4 regions of the Martinezella sp. CNPSo 3964 genome follow, and region 4 is predicted to be linked to each of the others. Evidence: predicted binding sites of a transcription regulator. Region 4 holds the regulator's gene; each other region holds the start of a gene.
What was found. The regulator PhoB, encoded in region 4, activates phosphate uptake and scavenging genes when phosphate is short. The targets are predictions, from matches to a motif close to TGTCATNNANCTGTCAT.
Positions count from the first base shown of each region.

Region 1: AC13Q5_RS10985 (NAD-glutamate dehydrogenase) is a predicted target of PhoB. The motif match lies at 1,593-1,609, and genes of this name have one in related genera.
Region 2: AC13Q5_RS07255 (DapH/DapD/GlmU-related protein) is a predicted target of PhoB. The motif match lies at 1,701-1,717, and genes of this name have one in related genera.
Region 3: pstS (phosphate ABC transporter substrate-binding protein PstS) is a predicted target of PhoB. The motif match lies at 2,841-2,857, and genes of this name have one in related genera.

Region 1 is NZ_JBXSOW010000003.1:99,595-104,410, forward strand. It holds gene AC13Q5_RS10985 (NAD-glutamate dehydrogenase) at 1-1,439, opposite strand, end outside; gene pdxY (pyridoxal kinase PdxY) at 1,734-2,609, shown strand; gene AC13Q5_RS10995 (carbonic anhydrase) at 2,682-3,323, shown strand; gene AC13Q5_RS11000 (lytic murein transglycosylase) at 3,418-4,239, opposite strand; gene AC13Q5_RS11005 (aspartate-semialdehyde dehydrogenase) at 4,524-4,816, opposite strand, start outside.
Region 2 is NZ_JBXSOW010000002.1:128,403-133,218, forward strand. It holds gene AC13Q5_RS07250 (CDP-diacylglycerol diphosphatase) at 124-864, shown strand; gene AC13Q5_RS07255 (DapH/DapD/GlmU-related protein) at 1,030-1,662, opposite strand; gene recN (DNA repair protein RecN) at 1,866-3,539, opposite strand; gene AC13Q5_RS07265 (outer membrane protein assembly factor BamD) at 3,552-4,421, opposite strand; gene lpxC (UDP-3-O-acyl-N-acetylglucosamine deacetylase) at 4,712-4,816, opposite strand, start outside.
Region 3 is NZ_JBXSOW010000001.1:645,412-650,227, reverse strand. It holds gene AC13Q5_RS03155 (hypothetical protein) at 1-237, opposite strand, end outside; gene AC13Q5_RS03150 (CoA-binding protein) at 351-779, shown strand; gene AC13Q5_RS03145 (O-acetylhomoserine aminocarboxypropyltransferase) at 949-2,232, shown strand; gene AC13Q5_RS03140 (cupin domain-containing protein) at 2,374-2,718, shown strand; gene pstS (phosphate ABC transporter substrate-binding protein PstS) at 3,033-4,004, shown strand; gene pstC (phosphate ABC transporter permease subunit PstC) at 4,081-4,816, shown strand, end outside.
Region 4 is NZ_JBXSOW010000007.1:136,929-141,744, reverse strand. It holds gene pstA (phosphate ABC transporter permease PstA) at 1-8, shown strand, start outside; gene pstB (phosphate ABC transporter ATP-binding protein PstB) at 23-838, shown strand; gene phoU (phosphate signaling complex protein PhoU) at 890-1,603, shown strand; gene phoB (phosphate regulon transcriptional regulator PhoB) at 1,635-2,318, shown strand; gene AC13Q5_RS21805 (GcrA family cell cycle regulator) at 2,411-2,938, opposite strand; gene AC13Q5_RS21800 (acetylornithine transaminase) at 3,364-4,563, shown strand; gene argF (ornithine carbamoyltransferase) at 4,637-4,816, shown strand, end outside.

The sequences.
Region 1 (4,816 bases), on a different contig from region 4:
GCCTCTTCCAGCTTGGCTTGGGGAACGTGTGGCGTCTTGCCGGCGCTACGGCCGATGATGAAGTGAACGCGGGCCACGCCGCCTTCCGGGAAAGCCGGATAATAAGCGGAGACGCGGCCGTCATAGACTGACTTCAGGTAGTTGCCGATCTTCTCGCGGACGACGGAATCATATTCCTCGCGCGGGACATAGACGATGACGGAGACGAAGCGGTCGAAATGATCGATGCGCGGCAGCGCCCGCACACGCGGCCGGTCTGTCAGGTCGTTGATCTGCTCGGCAAAGCTCGCGAGCAGCGTCGTATCGATCTGGAAGAGATCGTCGCGGGGGTAGGATTCCAGCGTGTTCTCGAGCATGCGGCCGGAATGGCTTGTGGGATCGAAGCCGAAGTGATCCTTGACCTTCTGCACCTTCGAGCGCAGCAGCGGCACTTCAATTGCGGCGCTGGTATAGGCGGTGGAGGTGAAGAGGCCGACGATGCGCAGCTCGCCGGTGACGTTGCCATCCGTGTCGAAGCGCTTGACGCCGACATAATCCATATAGGCGCGGCGATGGACGACCGACTTGACGTTGGCCTTGGTGACGATCAGGAAATCCGGCCCATCGAGGAAGGCGAGGATTTCAGGCGTCGTGGTCACCTGGTCCTTGCCCTGTCGGAGGACGCGGACATCCGGATTGGAGAGGATGCCGAGGCCGGTGCCGCGATCGCGCTCCACCTTGGCGTTGGCGCCCTTGCCGGAATAGACATATTCGCGCATGCCAAGGAAGGTGAAGTTGCCGTCTCTTAGCCAGGCAAGGAAGGCGAGCGCTTCGTCGCGATCATTCCTGCGGCGGCCGGCCGCTTCGTAGGTGGAAAGCTCGGAAATGACTGTGTCGAGGCGCGACAGCATCGGCTTCCAGTCGGAAACGGTGAGATGCGTCTGGTCGAGCACGGTCTGGACCCGCTTGGTCAGATCCGTTGCTTGCGCCGTCGATAGGGGTGAGAGATGCAACTGGATATGGCTGACGCGATGGGCGGGGTCGCTCGGTTGATCGGCTGAATAGAGGCTCGGCTGCTTGCCTTTCTCGATGATCAGGATCGGATGCACCGCCATATAGAGATCGCGGTAGCTGCTGGTCACTTCGCCCATGATCGATTCATAGAGGAAGGGCATGTTGTGGTCGGTGATCGAGAGGATCGACACGGCAACGCCATCGGGCTCGATGTTGGCGACCTGCTCGATGCTGACGCGCGGAGAGGTGCCGCCCCAGGCCGCGAGTTCCTTGGCCGCATGCGTCGCGGCAAGAGCCAGCATCTCCGGGCTGTAAAGCTCCATGTCGTCGTTGCTTGCCCGGCCGAACAGGATTTCGGGATCAAGGTGCGCCTCGCCCGTTGCCGCCGCTATCTTGCGTGCCGCTTCGATCTGTTTTTCCCGTTTCGGATTGGTCTTGGGCGCCATGGAATTCCTCCCGATTTTTGAATTTTGACGACAGTAGCAGAAGGTTTAGCGAAAAAACTGGCAAAAAGAATGCGAATTTGGTTGCTTTCGGACTGATTTTGGCCGGTTTTTTTAAAAATCTTGCCGGAATGCGCGATCTCGATGCAAAGCGGATGTCATTAGTGTGAAATTGGCGGAGTGGGCTCGTCAACAGAGGTTTTCATGACTCTGTGAAGTGCGGTTGACAGAGTGCCGCCAAAGGGATCATCAACGGCGCCATGGCAGTTTGAAGCCCTGAACTTGAAAGCTAGCATCATGTCGCAAGTGTCCGCCGGCGCCGTTATCGTCATCTCCAGCCATGTCGTCCGAGGGTCGGTCGGCAATCGTGCGGCCGTCTTCGCGCTGGAGACGCTCGGCCATCCGGTGTGGGCGCTGCCGACGATCGTTCTGCCATGGCATCCCGGCCATGGGCGTTCGACGCGGCTAACCTTCAACGAGGCGGATTTCGACCATGCGATCGACGATCTCATCGCCGCACCCTGGCTTTCCGAGGTCAGGGCGGTGCTGTCGGGCTATTTCGGCAATGCTGCGCAGGCGCTTTCCGTCGCCCGGCTGGTAACGGCTTTGCGGGAGAAGAACCCCGATCTCCTCTATGCCTGCGATCCCGTTATTGGCGATGCTGGCGGGCTTTATGTGCCCGAGGCGACGGCGGAAGCGATCCGCGACCACCTGATCCCGCTGGCATCGCTGGCAACGCCGAACCGCTACGAGCTTGCCTGGCTTGCCGGTGCACCGCTCGAGGATAACAACGCCATCATGGAGGCGGCTCTCGCGCTCGGGCCGTCGCGCATGCTGGTAACGTCCGCCGTGCCGATGATGGCCGGCGGCATCGGCAATCTCTATCTCAGCGGCCGAAATGCGCTGCTTGCAGAACATCGCAGCGTGGAAGGCGCGCCGAACGGGCTTGGCGATCTCTTGTCCGCCGTCTTCCTGTCGCGCCTGCTTTCCGGCATGGATGAGGAGCGGGCGCTGCAACTGACGACGGCCAGCGTCTTTGAGGTGCTGGCGCGCGCCGTCAAACGCGGCAGCAACGAGCTGACGCTGGCCGTCGATTCCGCAAGCCTGTCGACGCCGATGGCGATGGTGCAGCTGCGCCATCTTGTTCATCCGGCACAGCGGAAGAAAAAATAGCGGTTCGCGACGGTTAACGCTTTTTGCAGCGCAGCAGTTGCCATCGGCCGAAGCGCGCTGTAATCCAATGTCATGCAAAGCTTTCCCGACACCCTTCTGAACGGCTATCGCAATTTCATGAGCGGGCGTTACGTCGATGAGCGCGAACGCTATCGCACTCTGGCGGAACTCGGCCAGAACCCGTCGACGCTCGTGATTGCCTGTTGTGACTCCCGCTCGGCGCCGGAGATCATCTTCGATGCTGGCCCGGGAGAGCTCTTCGTCATCCGCAATGTCGCCAATATGGTGCCGCCCTACGAGCCGGACGGTAATTTCCATTCGACCTCGTCGGCGCTTGAATTCGCGGTTCTGTCGCTCAAGGTCTCCGACATCGTCGTCATGGGTCATGGCCGCTGCGGCGGCATCCGCGCCGCGCTCGATCCCGATGCCGAACCGCTCTCGCCGGGTGACTTCATCGGCCGGTGGATGGCATTGCTGAAGCCGGCTGCCGAACAGATCAAAAGCAATGACATCATGACGCAGACCGAGCGTCAGACGGCGCTGGAGCGTATTTCGATCCGCAATTCGCTGGAAAATCTGCGCAGCTTTCCCGAAATCAAGGCACGCGAGGAAGAAGGCAAGCTGCGCCTGCACGGCGCGTGGTTTGATATTTCGACCGGCGAGCTATGGATCATGGACCCGGCTACGCGCGATTTTATCCGCCCTGACGTTTAAGGGGCCGGTCGCCTGGTGGGGCCGAAGGCAGATCAAATGAAAAGGCGCTGCTGACCATCCCGTCGCAGCGCCTTTTTAATTGATGAGATCAGGCTTACTTGCCGTCGATCTGCTGGCCGATATAGGCGATCGCCTGCTGATAGACCTTTGCGTCATTCCAGCCGGCGATGGCGGCGAAATTCGGCTCGCCGGGCTGATAGCCGGCGCCCGGCTGCCAGCCGTGGCCGCGCAGGAAGTTCGCAGTCGAGGCCAGCGCATCCGCGCGCGAGCCGACCAAGTCTACCCTGCCATCGCCATCTTCGTCGACGCCGAAGGCAACGACGTTTTTCGGCATGAATTGCGTCTGGCCGATTTCGCCGTGAGCCGCGCCGCGCGCCGACGGGCTGAGATAGCCTTCGCCCACAAGCTTCAGGGCGGCGTAGAGCTGCTCGGTAAAGAATGCGGAACGACGGCAGTCAAAGGCAAGGGTCGAGACGGCTGAAAGCGTATGCTGGTCGCCCATATAGCTGCCGAAGCCGGTTTCCATGCCCCAGATGGCGATGATCGGGCCTGGGGGAACGCCGAAGCGCTTCTGTATCTTGGCAAACAGCGCCGCATTGGCTTGCTTCATGCTCTTGCCGCGATTGATGATCGTCTGGCCGCCACGCTTCTTCATGAATTCCTCGAAGGAAAGCTTGAAGCTCTTCTGGCCGCGGTCGGCGCGGATGGTGGCCTGGTTGTAATGAACGTTGGCGAAGGCCCTGTCGAGGGTGGACGGGCTGACGCCCTGTCCCTGCGCTTCCCGCTTGAATTCCTGCACCCAGTTTTCGAAGCCGGCGGAGGTGTTGCTGCAAGAGGCGGCATTTGCCGCAAGCGGCATTCCCAGCAGCAACCCGCCCGCCACGAGAGCCGCCATTCCAGACTTTGTGAAGCGCATTCAGTGTCCCCGAAATCTTACCGCGATGCGAACGCGGTAACCGTTTTCAATGGCGCGCAAACCCTTGGAAGCCAGGGGATCGCGCGCGTTTAGTCGCCACCGGACCATGCCAGCATCCGACCATCATGTCATCATATTTTAGCGACCGATGTTTTCGTTTCATGTGAAACATCGCCGCCAAAATCATTCAGAAAAGCCCCGCCTTTCGTTTGAAATGGCGAGGCTTCCATTCAATCCTGAATAGCCAGAGAGGGTTTATAAACCGTAAATTGGTTTACAGATCCTTATGCAGCCTGCTTGCGCGGCTTGATGAGGCCGCGATTGACCAGCAATTCGGCAATCTGGATGGCGTTGAGCGCGGCACCCTTGCGCAGGTTGTCGGAAACGACCCATAGGTTGAGGCCGTTCTCGACGGTCGCGTCTTCACGGATACGCGAAATATAGGTCGCATCTTCGCCGGCGGATTCGTAAGGCGTGATGTAGCCGCCGTTTTCGCGCTTGTCGATGACGAGGCAGCCCGGCGCTTCGCGCAGGATGTCACGAGCCTGATCGGCTGTGATCTCGTTTTCGAACTCGA
Region 2 (4,816 bases), on a different contig from region 4:
TTCTCCATCCAATTCCTGAGACTGGGGCTCTTCCGTGTCTATCGCAGGGGATTTAAGGTAGACTATTATGAGAACCAGATCTCTGGAAATGATTGGATCATCAGCGGAAATTCGACATCACGCATGAAGCATCGTCTTACCCTTCTCTCTATTTCTCTCGTTATTGCAGTTATGATCATGAGCTCATTCGTCAGCCGCTCTGCTTTGGGGCTGGTCGTTAGAGCGTGCGAGATCAACTCCACCCTGACAGGCTCACCATATCCGTGCCTCAAGATAGTCCAGTCGCAGGACCCGATGTCTTCGTATGTTGTTCTTCGTGAGCCGGCGGACAAAGAGCGAACCATTCTTGCACCGCTCGCCGACGTGCCCGGTATCGAAGATCCACGCCTTCTGGCTGCGGGAGCGCCGAACTATTTCGGCGAAGCGTGGAGAGAATTGTCAGCAATCGATCCGCGTGTAATGAAGGCTTCGCCACAGAATTTTGCACTGGCGATAAACGCTGCCAGTTGGCGCACGCAAGATCGGCTTCATATCCACATGGGCTGCGAGACGCCTCGCTTTACGGCTCTGTTGAAGAGTCATGCGACGGAGATTGAAAGCGGCCGATTTACAAACCTGAAGACCAAAGCAGGTTGGTGGGCAACCTTCCATGCGGCCGACGACCTCACGAATTTAAACCCATTGAAGCTCGTCGCAGACGGCGTTGATGGCGCCCGCTCAAATATGGAAAACGTCGTGGTTGGCGTCTTTGGCTCGATATTGCCGGACGGACAGCATGGTTTCTATATTCTCGCAAGAATAAACGAAGCACACAAATCCCGCGGGTCGGCCGAGGATATGATCGATCCCAAGTGCCAGCTCTAGTGCATGTCGCGCAAAAGTTCGTCCGTCAACCGTCCCGGAATCTTACGGAACCGCAGTGGCAAGCTGTGTCGTGCCGCTGTCCTTCATCCCTCATTGTAAGGGCACTGTACCCGTTTCCGCAAAGCAACCGGGCCAAACGCTGACAGCAAAGTCGCCAGGAGCGGATCAGGACCAGCGCTCGCAAAAGGCTTCGATGTCGCTTGACTGAAAATCGGCGAGCCGCTCCATGATGGTTTCGAAAGACCAATCCCACCAGGCGATGGAAATAAGTCTCTCTGCGACGCTTCGCGTGAACCGCTCTCGAATGAATTTGGCGGGAATACCACCGACAATCGTATATGGTTGGACATCTTTGGTGACGACCGCACCTGCCGCGAGCACGGCACCGTTTCCAACCTTGACGCCCGGCAAAACAATCACGCCGTGACCGATCCAGACATCATTGCCGATGACAGCACGATCTTCCTTTCGCCGATCGAAAAAGGCATGGTCCCGCACGGCGTCCGCCGAGTAATATTCCGGACAGTAGGTGAAGCGGTGCATGGACGGGCGGTCCATCGGGTGATTGGGAGCGCCAATCCTGACCTCTGCCGCGATGGCGCAGAACTTTCCAATCGTTGCATCACCGACAATGCAGCGCGGCCCCAAATAGGAGAAATCCCCGAGCTCTGCCGTGTGCAGAGATGTGTCCGCCAAAATCTCACAGCATCTGCCGATGCTCGAATCCCTTATGCTCGCCGTCGAGTGAATGACGGTTTCCGCGATTTTGGGGCGATTTGGCTGTGCAGTCGAGTGCATTGGCAGTCTCCGGATTCTGGCCTGCCTAACCGGGGACGATGAAGGATATATGACGCAAGATCGTCGAAAGACCGAAGCGAGATGTCAGCGACAGACGACGCAGTTCAGGCGCGTCGCAGCCATAGCAGCTGGCCTGGCTGCTATATCCGCTTCGGGCAGGTAGTCGCTGGCATTTGCTGCATGGACAGCACCGCAGGAAACGATCAACCGTTGCCTGCCAATAGGCGCTTGGCAGCCGCCCTCGCCTCTTCGGTCACCGAAGCGCCTGCGAGCATGCGGGCGATTTCCTCGGTACGATCCTTCGGTTCCATGGTGGCAACGCGCGTGGAAATCTTTTCCGAGCCATCCGCGACCGGTCCCTTGGAGATCAGCAGATGCGTTGCAGCGCGGGCTGCGACCTGAGGTGCGTGGGTGACCGACAGCACCTGCACGCGATCGGACAGCCGTTTCAGCCGCTGGCCGATCGCATCCGCGACCGCACCGCCGACGCCGGTGTCGATTTCGTCGAAGACAAGGGTCGGCGCCGAGCCGCGATCGGCAAGCGCAACCTTCAACGCCAGAAGGAAACGCGACAGCTCGCCTCCGGAAGCGACCTTGGTGATCGGGCCTGGACGCGTACCGGGGTTGGTCTGCACGTGGAATTCGACGACATCGATGCCATCGGCCGTTCCGGCTTCGGGATCGCTTGTTATCTCCACCATGAAACGCGCGCGCTCAAGCTTCAGGGCCGGCAATTCCGCCATGACAGCCGCAGCAAGCGCCTCGCCAGCATGACGGCGCTTCTCCGACAGGCTGCGAGCGGCAACATCGTATTCCGTCTTGGCGGCGGCAAGCTCGGCATCGAGCCGGGCCAGCCGCTCTTCGCCAGCGTCGACATCGGCAAGATCAGAAATCATGCGCTGCGCCAATGCCGGCAATTCGATGACAGGCACCGAATATTTGCGCGAGGCTGCGCGCAACGCGAACAGACGCTCCTCAACGCGCTCCAGTTCGCGCGGATCGTATTCCGTCTTGCGCAGCGCAGTCTCGACTTCCATCTGCGCGTTGGAAAGCTGGTCGAGAGCGGCGTCGAGCAGTGCGACGGTATCTTCCAGCAGGCCGGGCGCTTCATGGCTCTTGCGCTCCAGCCGGCGCACCAGCGAAGCGATATGCGGCACGGGCGACGCGTTGCCATTGAGGAACTCGGAAGCCTCGGCGATATCGCCGGCAATGCGCTCGGCCTTCATCATTCGCGAGCGCTTCTCGGCAAGTTCGTCCTCTTCGCCATCCTGTGGCGAGAGCTTTTCCAGCTCCTCGACGGAGGCGCGGAGATAATCCGCCTCGCGAGCGGCCCGCTCCACCTGCTCCCTGTGCTTTTTCAGCGTGCGATCGGTATCGCGCCAGACCTTGTGGAGCCTGCCGACGTCCTGCGCTTCATCGGCGAGATTGGCGAAGGCATCGAGCAAAGTGCGATGCGCATCCGTGTCGACGAGTGCACGATCATCGTGTTGACCATGAATTTCGACGAGGAGCTGCCCGACCTGGCGCATGAGCTGAACGCTGAGCGCCTGATCATTGACAAAAGCCTTGGTTCGGCCGTCTGCCGACTGGACCCGGCGGAAAATCAGGTCCCCGTCATCGTCGATGTCGTTTTCGCGCAGGAGTTTGCGGGCGGGATGCTGCGTATCGACATCAAAAACCGCTGTCACCTGACCGCGATCTTCGCCATGGCGCACAAGCCCGCCATCGCCGCGCCCGCCAAGGGCCAGCGACAGACTGTCAAGCAGGATGGATTTGCCCGCACCCGTCTCGCCGGTCAACACCGAAAGTCCGGACTCGAAGGCAAGATCCAGCCGCTCGATCAAAACGATATCGCGGATCGAAAGCTGGATCAGCATCTTCGCTCAATCTCACGTCCCAAGAAGAAGTTTCTTGCCCGCTCTGGAAATCCACGAGCCCGAATTTTCGCTCGGCTCCACGCCACCCTTCTGCAGCAGCTGATAAGAGTCCTTATACCAGCGGCTGTCCGGATAGTTGTGTCCGAGAACGGCAGCTGCCGTTTGCGCTTCGGGTACGATACCCATCGCATAATAGGCCTCGACGAGTCGCGCCAGAGCTTCTTCGATCTGGTTCGTCGTCGGATACTGCTCCACCACAATACGGAAGCGCGAGATTGCTGCGAGGTAATCCTTGCGCTCCAGATAATAACGGCCGATCTGCATTTCCTTGCCGGCGAGCTGGTCGCGGGCGAAGCGGATCTTTTCCTGAGCGTCACTGACATATTGCGACTTCGGATAGGTATTGACCAGCTTGGTCATCGCCTCGATCGTCTGCTGTGCCGCACGCTGGTCCTGCGTGACGTCGACGATCTGCTTGGCATAGGACGAACCGACCAGGTACTGCACGTAATCGGCGTCTTCCGAGCCCGGATATTGCTTGAGATAGGTATTGCCGGTCTGCACCGCGTCATCATAGCGACCTGTACGGTACTTCACGAAGGTGCTCATCACCAGTGCCTTGCGCGCCCACTCGGAGAAGGGCTGCTGCTGGTTGATGGCATCGAACTTCTTGCCGGCTTCCGTCATGTTGCCAGCCTTGATATTGGCCAGACCCTGATTGTAGAGCATCTCCGGCGGATCGGTCTCGACACCGAGCTTGGTGATGTCGATATCCTTTTTCGTATTACACCCCGTCACCACCGCACCGGTACCGGCCAGAAGGAGCGATACGAGCAAAGCCCGTGCTGTGATATTCATGCGTTCAGACCTTGCAAAACCCATCGGATGACTGTCCCATAGCCGTCGTTGCGGAGACGGCGTTCTCTCTCGCTGGCGTTTCTAGCCGCAAAAACACCATCAGGGCAACGCATTGATGGTGCATTAACGCATTTTTGTGGCAAAGACTGCATATCCGCAGCCTTTAATCACTGTTTTGACAGGCATTTCCCATATCGGCCCGCACCATCCTGCCGCCACCTCGCGACCGAAGACGAACCCAATGAGTCGTCCGTCAAAAAAAGAGCCGCCCTTCATCAGAGCGGCTGCTTTTTCTCATTCCAATCCCGAAAAAATCACGCCGACCAGGGAGCGAATTCAGGAGCGTTGACTGCGATGAACTCGCGACCGTGACCACGCTGACGCGGTGCAGAGGTTTCGACGACCTCGTAAGCCGAAGC
Region 3 (4,816 bases), on a different contig from region 4:
ATAATCCTGATAGGCGTAGAAGCCCAGATCGCATGCGCCGCTGTCCGCGACATAGCGATCATAGAGCGTCATGTTCGGCGTTCTCCTGGCCGGATAGCGCATGATGACCGCGCGCTCCCGGTTGATGACCGCCCTGGCTTCTGCGCAGGTCATGGACATGGAGTTATATCGCGAAATCGCGAATGCCGGCGTCGCGGCCGAGGTGACGAGCAGGCCCAGCAGGATGAATTTTTTCATCTGAGTAATCCTCCCTGAACTTGTTATAATACAATATATATACGCGGAGACTGCCGTTGCGGTTTCCATATTTGTGACAAAACGCAAGTGTGATCGAGGTGGGAGGCTTCGTGATGAACCACGATAGTTATGACGATTCCTATATAGCCGATATCCTCTTGTCCGTAAGGACCATTGCGCTCGTTGGCGCTTCGCCCAATCCCGCGCGCCCGAGCAACGGTGTGATGGCCTATCTCCTGAACAGGGGGTATCGCGTCATCCCCATCAATCCCGGACAGGCCGGCAAGGAAATTCTTGGTCAATGGGTCTATGCGCGCCTGGCCGATATTCCCGAGCCTGTGGATATGGTCGATGTTTTCCGGGCACCCGAATATCTTCGATCGGTCGTGGAGGAGACGATCATGATCGAGCCGCGGCCACCGGTCATCTGGGGTCAGCTTGGCGTGCGCGATGACGCCGCCGCGGCAAGAGCGGAAGCCGCAGGGGTGAGGGTTGTCATGGATCGTTGCCCGGCCATCGAGTATCCGCGCCTGGTCGCCTGACCCGAGATCATGCGCGACGGCGGCATTCGGCCGTTTATCGCGCGATCTTACTGAAAGATGGCAAGTTTTTTCCGCGAGCCGAGATGCACGGCAAAGTTCGCGGTTAACTTTCATATGCCAGGCGTTATGCTTTTCCCGTCACGAACAAAATCCGGCGGGAGGAAAAATCATGCCAACCAGCAATCCAGGTTTCGACACGCTTGCGATCCATGCGGGCGCGCAGCCGGACCCCACGACAGGTGCGCGCGCGACGCCAATCTACCAGACGACGTCCTTCGTTTTTCAGGATGCGGATCATGCCGCTGCGCTGTTTGGATTGCAGCAGTTCGGTAATATCTACACGCGTATCATGAACCCGACACAAGCCGTGCTGGAAGAGCGGGTGGCGGCTCTCGAAGGCGGAACTGCGGCTCTCGCTGTCGCCTCCGGTCATGCGGCCCAGCTGCTCGTCTTCCATGCCATCATGCAGCCGGGCGATAATTTCGTCGCGGCCAAGCGGCTCTACGGCGGCTCGGTCAATCAGTTCGGGCAATCCTTCAAGAATTTCGACTGGCGAGTCCGCTGGGCCGATCCCGCCGATCTTGGGACTTTCGAAGCGCAGATCGATGGTCGTACCCGCGCCATCTTCATCGAAAGCCTTGCCAATCCCGGCGGCACCTTCGTCGATATCGCTGCGATCGCGGCCATCGCGCACAAGCATGGTCTGCCATTGATCGTCGACAATACCCTGGCGAGCCCCTATCTCATCCGGCCGCTGGAGCATGGCGCCGATATCGTCGTGCATTCCCTGACGAAATTCCTTGGCGGCCATGGCAATTCCATGGGTGGCATCATCATCGACGGCGGCACTTTCGACTGGTCCGCCTCGGGCAATTATCCCATGCTGTCTTCACCGCGCCCGGAATATAACGGCATCGTACTGCATGCGACCTTCGGCAATTTCGCTTTCGCCATTGCCTGCCGCGTCCTTGGCCTGCGCGATCTTGGCCCAGCCATCTCGCCGTTCAACGCCTTCCTGATCCTGACTGGCATCGAAACGCTGCCGCTGCGCATGCAGCGCCACTCCGACAATACGCTTGTGGTTGCGCGCTGGCTGAAGTCGCAGGAGAAAGTGGCTTGGGTCAACTATTCCGGCCTGGAGGACGATCCGAACCACGCCCTGCAGCAGCGTTATTCACCGAAAGGCGCTGGCTCCGTCTTCACCTTCGGATTGAAGGGTGGTTATGAAGCCGGCAAGGGGCTGGTCGAAGGCCTGGAGCTCTTCTCGCATCTTGCCAATATCGGCGATACGCGTTCGCTCGTCATCCATCCCGCCTCGACGACACACAAGCAATTGACCGACGAGCAGAAAGTCGCCGCCGGCGCCGGCCCGGATGTGGTGCGGCTGTCCATCGGCATAGAGGACGTCAAGGACATCATCGCCGACCTGGAGCAGGCGCTGGCAAAAGTCTGAGGACTGCCCCGGCAGGAGGCCGAAAAAGCTTGCTGGCCTCTTTGACCGAAGTGTATTTCATGCTTGTCTCGGTCCGCGATCGCCAATGGCGATCGCGGACTTTTTTTGGTCTTGGCGAAGCGCGACCGGGGGGAGACTTAAATGGCAACCTATCTGCAACTGAATGTCGGTGGCGTTGAGCCTGAGGCAGGGGCGCCCGCAGCAGACCGTCTCATTTCGGGAACCCCAACCTTCCGAACTTGGAGCCTCGATGAGGCCGAAGGTGGCCTTTATGCCGGCATCTGGGAAGCGACGCCGGGGAAGTGGAAGATCGCCTATGACGAGTGGGAGTATTTCAACATTCTCTCCGGCTATTCCATTGTGACAGCCGATGACGGCGAGACGTTTCATCTGCGTGCAGGCGATCGCATGATCTTGAAGCCGGGCTTCAAGGGGACTTGGGAAGTTATTGAAACGACTCGCAAGGATTATGTAATCCGCCTTTGAGTATCGTCTTGATTCAAAACGTGAAGATCGCCTTCTCCTATGAAAGGATGCGAGCCTTTCCCTGTGGCTCCGCAATGGTCGCCATGCTTGCTGTAGGTTGTGTCACTGCCGCTTCATTAAACTGTCATCAAACTGAAACAATGCGGCATTAGAGCCATCACTGTCGCCAGGAGATCGAGGTGGGGTACCTAACCGATGGGATACTTCGTGCTTAGCTCCTGCTCGCCATCCTTTCATCACTCTGGGAAGTGAGTTCAATCATGTTGAATCAAAAATTTCGTTCGCTTTGCCTGACTGCAGGCTTCATCGCGGCTATGTCCGTTTCGGCCTCGGCTGCCGATATCACGGGCGCCGGCTCGAGCTTCATCGCGCCAGTTCTGTCCAAGTGGGCCGAAGGCTACAAGGCTGCGACGAACAATGTCGTCAACTATCAGTCGGTTGGTTCGGGCGCCGGCATCAAGCAGCTCCTCGACAAGACCATCGTATTCGGCGCTTCGGACAAGCCGATGAGCGACGCTGACCTCGAGAAGAACGGCATTGCCCAGTTCCCGATGATTTCCGGCGGTATCGTCGTTTCCTATAACGTCGAAGGCGTAAAGCCGGGCGAACTCGTTCTCGACGGCAAGACGCTGGCCGACATCTTCCTCGGCAAGATCGCCAAGTGGGACGATGCAGCCATCAAGGCTCTCAACCCCGAAGTGAAGCTGCCGTCCACCGCGATCTCCGTCGTTTATCGCGCCGACAGCTCGGGCACGACCTTTAACTTCACCGACTACCTGGCGAAGGTTTCGCCGGAGTGGAAGGAAAAGGTTGGTTCGAACACGGCAGTTGAATGGCCGGTCGGCTTCGGCGCCAAGGGTTCCGAAGGCGTTTCCACCACCGTCAACCAGACGGCCGGTTCGATCTCCTACGTTGAATATTCCTACGTCGTCGCTAACCACATCGGTTTCGCGAAGATGAAGAACGCTGCCGGCAAGGTGATCGAGCCTAGCCTCGATACGTTCAAGGCTGCTGCTTCGAACGCCGATTGGGCCAAGGCCAAGAACTTCAACCTGATCATCACCAATCAGCCGGGCGAAAAGAGCTGGCCGATTGCTGCTTCGACCTGGGTTCTGCTCTACAAGAAGCCGGCCGATGCTGCTAAGAATGAAGAAGCTCTGAAGTTCTTCAAGTGGTCCTATGAGCATGGCCAGAAGGACGCTACTGCGCTGTCTTACCTCGCTATCCCGGAAAATGTTGCCGAGATCGTCGAGAAGTCGTGGAAGACGGACTTCGGCACGAAGTAATTTGTGCTGGGTGAGAAAGTTGCGGCGGACAGGGCATGGCCCTGTCCGCCTTTCGTGACAGGACAAGGGGAAATCGATGGCTGACGCGACTCAGACGGCTGGCTTCCAGGCACTGGATACCTCCGCCGCCACCAGAAAATTCCGGATGCAGGATCGGATTTTCTATTTCATGACGCTTGGCTCGGCCGCTCTTGTCGTGCTTCTGCTGCTGGCAATCCTTGTTGTTCTCATCATCGATGCCCTGCCGACCTTCCAGGCCTTCGGGCTCTCGTTCCTCTGGGGGACGAAGTGGAGCGCTCCCGCCGAAATCTACGGCGCCGTGCCGGCAGTGGTCGGTACCCTGGTAAGTGCACTCATCGCCATGTTGATCGCCGTTCCCCTGGGCATCGGCATCGCCATCTTCCTGACCGAGCTTTGCCCCGGAAGCCTGCGCCGCCCGATCAGTACGGCGATCGAGCTTCTGGCCGGTGTTCCCTCGATCATTTACGGCATTGTCGGCCTGTTTATTCTCGTACCGCTGATGCAGAACTATATTCTGCCCTTCCTTATCATGACGATCGGCCAGGTGCCGGTGATCGGCCTGCTGTTCCAGCCGCCGGCGCCAGGCGTCGGCCTTTTGACGGCAAGCCTCGTTCTGGCTGTCATGATCCTGCCGTTCATCACCGCGATTTCCCGCGACGTGTTCAGCACCGTGCCCCCGATGCTGCGTGAATCCGCCTACGGCATGGGCATGACCACGTGGGAAGTGGCTCGCCATATCCTCATCCCCTATACACGTCGCGGTCTCGTCGGCGGCATCATGCTCGGTCTCG
Region 4 (4,816 bases):
GCTGGTAAGGGAGGGCCGTAGGATGAACATGATGACGGAAGCCGCAAGCGAAAAAGCATTGACCAAGAAGATGATGACGATCCCCTACAAGATGATCGGCCAGGACGTTTCGGTCTTCTATGGCGACAAGCGCGCGCTTTTCGACGTCAATCTGAAGATCCGTGCGAATACGGTCACGGCTCTGATCGGTCCTTCCGGTTGCGGCAAGTCCACCTTCCTGCGTTGCCTCAACCGCATGAACGATACGATCGAGACTTGCCGCGTCACCGGCAAGATCACGCTCGACGATCAGGATGTCTACGATAACAGCATTGATGTCGTTGAATTGCGCGCCCGCGTCGGCATGGTCTTCCAGAAGCCCAACCCGTTTCCGAAGTCGATCTATGAGAATGTCGCCTACGGTCCGCGCATCCATGGCCTGCATCGTTCGAAAGCCGATCTCGAACATATCGTCGAAACCAGCCTGCAGAAGGCCGGTCTTTGGGGCGAGGTGAAGGATCGGCTCCATGACGCCGGTACGAGCCTGTCGGGCGGTCAGCAGCAGCGTCTGTGCATCGCCCGCGCCGTTGCGGTCAGCCCGGAGGTCATCCTGATGGACGAGCCGTGCTCGGCGCTCGATCCGATTGCAACGGCCAAGGTCGAAGACCTTATCCACGAGCTGCGGGAAAATTTCACGATCGTCATCGTGACGCATTCCATGCAGCAGGCAGCCCGCGTTTCGCAACGCACCGCAATGTTCCACCTCGGCCACCTGGTCGAGGAGAATGACACCGATAAGATGTTCACCAATCCCGACGATTTCCGCACGCAGGATTACATCATGGGCCGTTTTGGTTGATGATGTCAGGCGCGCGGCTCATTTCACACAGTTCACCTTGAGGATAGAAAAATGGTCTCCACTCACATTCTCTCTGCCTACGACGAAGACCTGAAGTTCCTGACGCGCCGCATTGCGGAAATGGGCGGCCTGGCCGAGCAGATGGTCAGCGACAGCGTACGCGCGCTCGTCAACAGCGATGCCGGTCTTGCCCAGAAGGTCATTTCCGACGACGTCGTTCTCGACCATGCCGAGCGCGAAGTCGGCGACAAGGCGATCGTCACGATCGCTCGCCGCCAGCCGATGGCAGCCGACCTGCGTGAGATCATGGGTTCGATCCGCATCGCCTCCGACCTGGAGCGTGTTGGCGATCTTGGCAAGAACACCGCCAAGCGCGTCATCGCCGTTCAGGGCACCGGCGTTCCACGCCGCCTCGCTCGCGGCATCGAGCACCTCTCCGAACTGGCGCTGAGCCAGCTCAAGGAAGTTCTGGATGTCTACGCGACCCGCTCGCCCGACAAGGCCGTGTCGATCCGCGAACGCGACGAGGAAATCGACGCAATGTACACCTCGCTGTTCCGCGAGATGTTGACCTACATGATGGAGGATCCGCGCAACATCACCACCTGCACGCATCTTCTTTTCTGCGCCAAGAACATCGAGCGCATCGGCGACCATGCCACGAACATCGCCGAGACGATCTATTACATGGCGACAGGCGCGCAGCCGGAAGGCGAGCGCCCGAAAGACGATACCGCCAACACCGTCGGCGCGGTGACGGAATAATCTGGAAGCGAAGAAAGGAGACCATAGGCGCATGGTTCCGAGAGTTGCTGTTGTAGAAGACGAGGAAGCGCTTAGCGTTCTGCTGCGCTACAATCTTGAGGCCGAAGGCTTCGAGGTCGACACGATCCTCAGAGGCGATGAGGCTGAGCTGCGTCTCCAGGAGCGCATCCCCGATCTCCTGATCCTCGATTGGATGCTCCCCGGTGTATCCGGCATCGAGCTCTGCCGCCGGCTGCGTATGCGGCCGGAGACGGAGCGCCTGCCGATCATCATGCTGACGGCCCGCGGCGAGGAAAGCGAGCGCGTGCGTGGGCTTTCCACCGGCGCGGACGATTACGTCGTCAAGCCGTTCTCGACGCCGGAGCTGATGGCCCGCGTCAAGGCGATGCTGCGGCGTGCCCGCCCGGAGGTTCTCTCCACGGTGCTGCGCTGTGGCGATATCGAGCTGGACCGCGAAACCCATCGCGTCCATCGCAAGAGCCGCGAAGTGCGGTTGGGGCCAACGGAATTCCGCCTGCTGGAATTCTTGATGTCCTCGCCTGGACGCGTCTTCTCGCGTTCGCAGCTGCTCGACGGCGTATGGGGGCACGATATCTATGTCGACGAACGCACCGTCGACGTCCATGTCGGCCGTCTGCGCAAGGCGCTGAATTTCTCCAATATGCAGGATGTCATCCGCACCGTTCGTGGCGCGGGCTATTCCATGGAAGCCTGAGCGGCAAGGCCGCTCGGGCATTACGACATAGCGGCGGAAATATAAAAACGGGCCTCGAGGGGCCCGTTTTTCTTGGGTTTTGCTTATGGTTTTCAGCCGTTGTTGCGTCGGCGATCATGCACCGGCTGGTAGGCCATGCGCTGATGATAGGTGCAATAAGGCGACGAATCCGGGCTGTCGTTGCCGCAGAAGTGGAAATCATCCTTCAGCGGGTCGCCGACCGGCCACTTGCAGGTGCGTTCCGTCAGTTCCGTCAGGCCGAGCCGGCGGGAGATCGGAACGACGACATTTGCAGCCGGGCGATATTGAATTTCGTTGACGGAATCGACCTCGATCTCTTCCTTCAGCATGGTTGCGCCCTGCTGACGGGTGACCACCGTGCGGGTAGCAACGCGCGATCCGTAGCTTGCGGCGCGAGGCGCTGCGGCGCTGCGCTTCGGCGTGCGCGCTGTGGTTGTCGTGCCGCCCGCCTTCGCTCGACCGGGAAGGTTCAGGCGATGCACCTTGCCGATGACGGCATTACGGCTCACGTCACCGAGCTGCGCAGCAATTTGGCTGGCGCTCAACCCTTCGGACCATAGCTTTTTCAGCTTCTCGACGCGTTCGTCTGTCCAATTCATGCCCTGTCTCCGCTGTCGCGTTTCCGATGGCAGAATCCCTCACCATTGCCTCGCATGGGAACAAGGCGCGAAACGCTCTAAAATTGTGGTGACTAGTTCCGCCGCATGCAGTCTAGCAATTGGTTTTTAACCTAGTGTGAGGCTGACTCCGTGACAAGAGTCGCGAGAATCTTGAGGAATCGATTTCGAGGTTTTCCCCAACTTGCTGCCCAGGCGTGGCATTTCTGCAATAGGCGCCGCCGAACCCATCTCTTTCGCCCGCAAGCGCTATCTCGCACCTGCTAAAGCGCCAGTTTTGTTGACATCGCGGTGCAAAACATCAATAGTGCCCAAGCCGCCGCAAGGCGGCATTTTTGATTTTTTCGGACCCGTTTCATCAAATGGAAGCGATCGGTCCTTAAAGTTGTGATCGAGGAGATATGGCCATGGCCGAGACCACGCCGCTTTATGACACCTATATGCGCGCTCCGCTACGGTTCGAGCGAGGCGAGGGCGTCTGGCTGGTCACCGAAAATGGCGAGCGCTACCTCGATTTCGCGGCCGGCGTCGCGGTCAACTCGCTCGGCCATGCCCATCCCCATCTTGTTGCCGAATTGAAGGCCCAGGCTGACAAGGTCTGGCACCTTTCCAACCTCTATGAGGTGCCCGGTCAGGAGAAGCTGTCGAAGCGGCTGACGGAAGCCACCTTCGCCGACAAGGTGTTCTTCACCAATTCGGGTGCAGAAGCGCTGGAATGCGCCATCAAGACGGCACGGCGCTATCAGTTCGCCAAGGGGCATCCTGAAAAGTTCCATATCATCACCTTCGAAGGTGCGTTCCATGGCCGCACGATCGCGACGATCGCTGCCGGTGGTCAGGAAAAGTATATCGAAGGTTTCGGTCCGAAGGCGCCGGGCTTCGACCAGGTGCAGTTCGGCGATCTCGATGCCGTGCGTGCCGCTATCACCGACGCGACGGCCGCGATCCTGATCGAACCGGTGCAGGGCGAGGGCGGCATCCGCCCGGCCACCAATGAATTCCTGCGGGGGCTGCGCCAGATCTGCGACGAGCACGGCCTGCTGTTGATCCTTGATGAAGTGCAGTGCGGCGTCGGCCGAACGGGCAAGCTGTTTGCCCATGAATGGGCTGGCATCAAGCCTGACATCATGGCGGTCGCCAAGGGTATCGGCGGTGGTTTCCCGCTCGGTGCGTGCCTTGCGACGGCGGAAGCTGCTTCCGGCATGAAGGCGGGCACGCACGGCTCGACTTATGGCGGCAATCCGCTTGCCATGGCCGTCGGCAACGCCGTTCTCGACATCGTGCTCGCCGAAGGCTTCCTGCAACATGTGCGCGATATCGCGCTGGTGTTCCGTCAGGGGCTGGCCTCGCTCAAGGATCGCTTCCCCGACATCATCGAGGATGTTCGCGGCGAAGGCCTGATGCTGGGCGTCAAGGCGGCCATTCCGCAGGCGGAGCTGCTGCAGGCGATCCGTGCGGAGCACCTGCTTGGCGTGCCGGCCGGCGACAACGTCATCCGCTTGCTGCCGCCGCTGGTCGTGACTGCCGAAGAAGCACGCGAAGGTCTCGCTCGCCTGGAGCGTGCCGCCGAGCGTGCGCGCGCCGCCCGCACTAAAAAATCGGCTTGAGTTCAACGCCCGCAGTCGGGGCGTTCCTGCCCCACGCGGGCGTTATTGTTTTTTCTGGAGTACAGGTAAGGACATGGCTTCTCCGAAACACTTTCTCGATCTCTCTGCCGTTCCGGCTGCAGATCTGCGCAACATCATCGATGACGCGATCGTACGAAAGACCGCGCAGAAGGCCGGCACGGCCGACAAGCCGCTCGCCGGCAAGATGCTGGCGATGATCTTCGAGAAGCCGTCCACCCGAACCCGCGTCTCC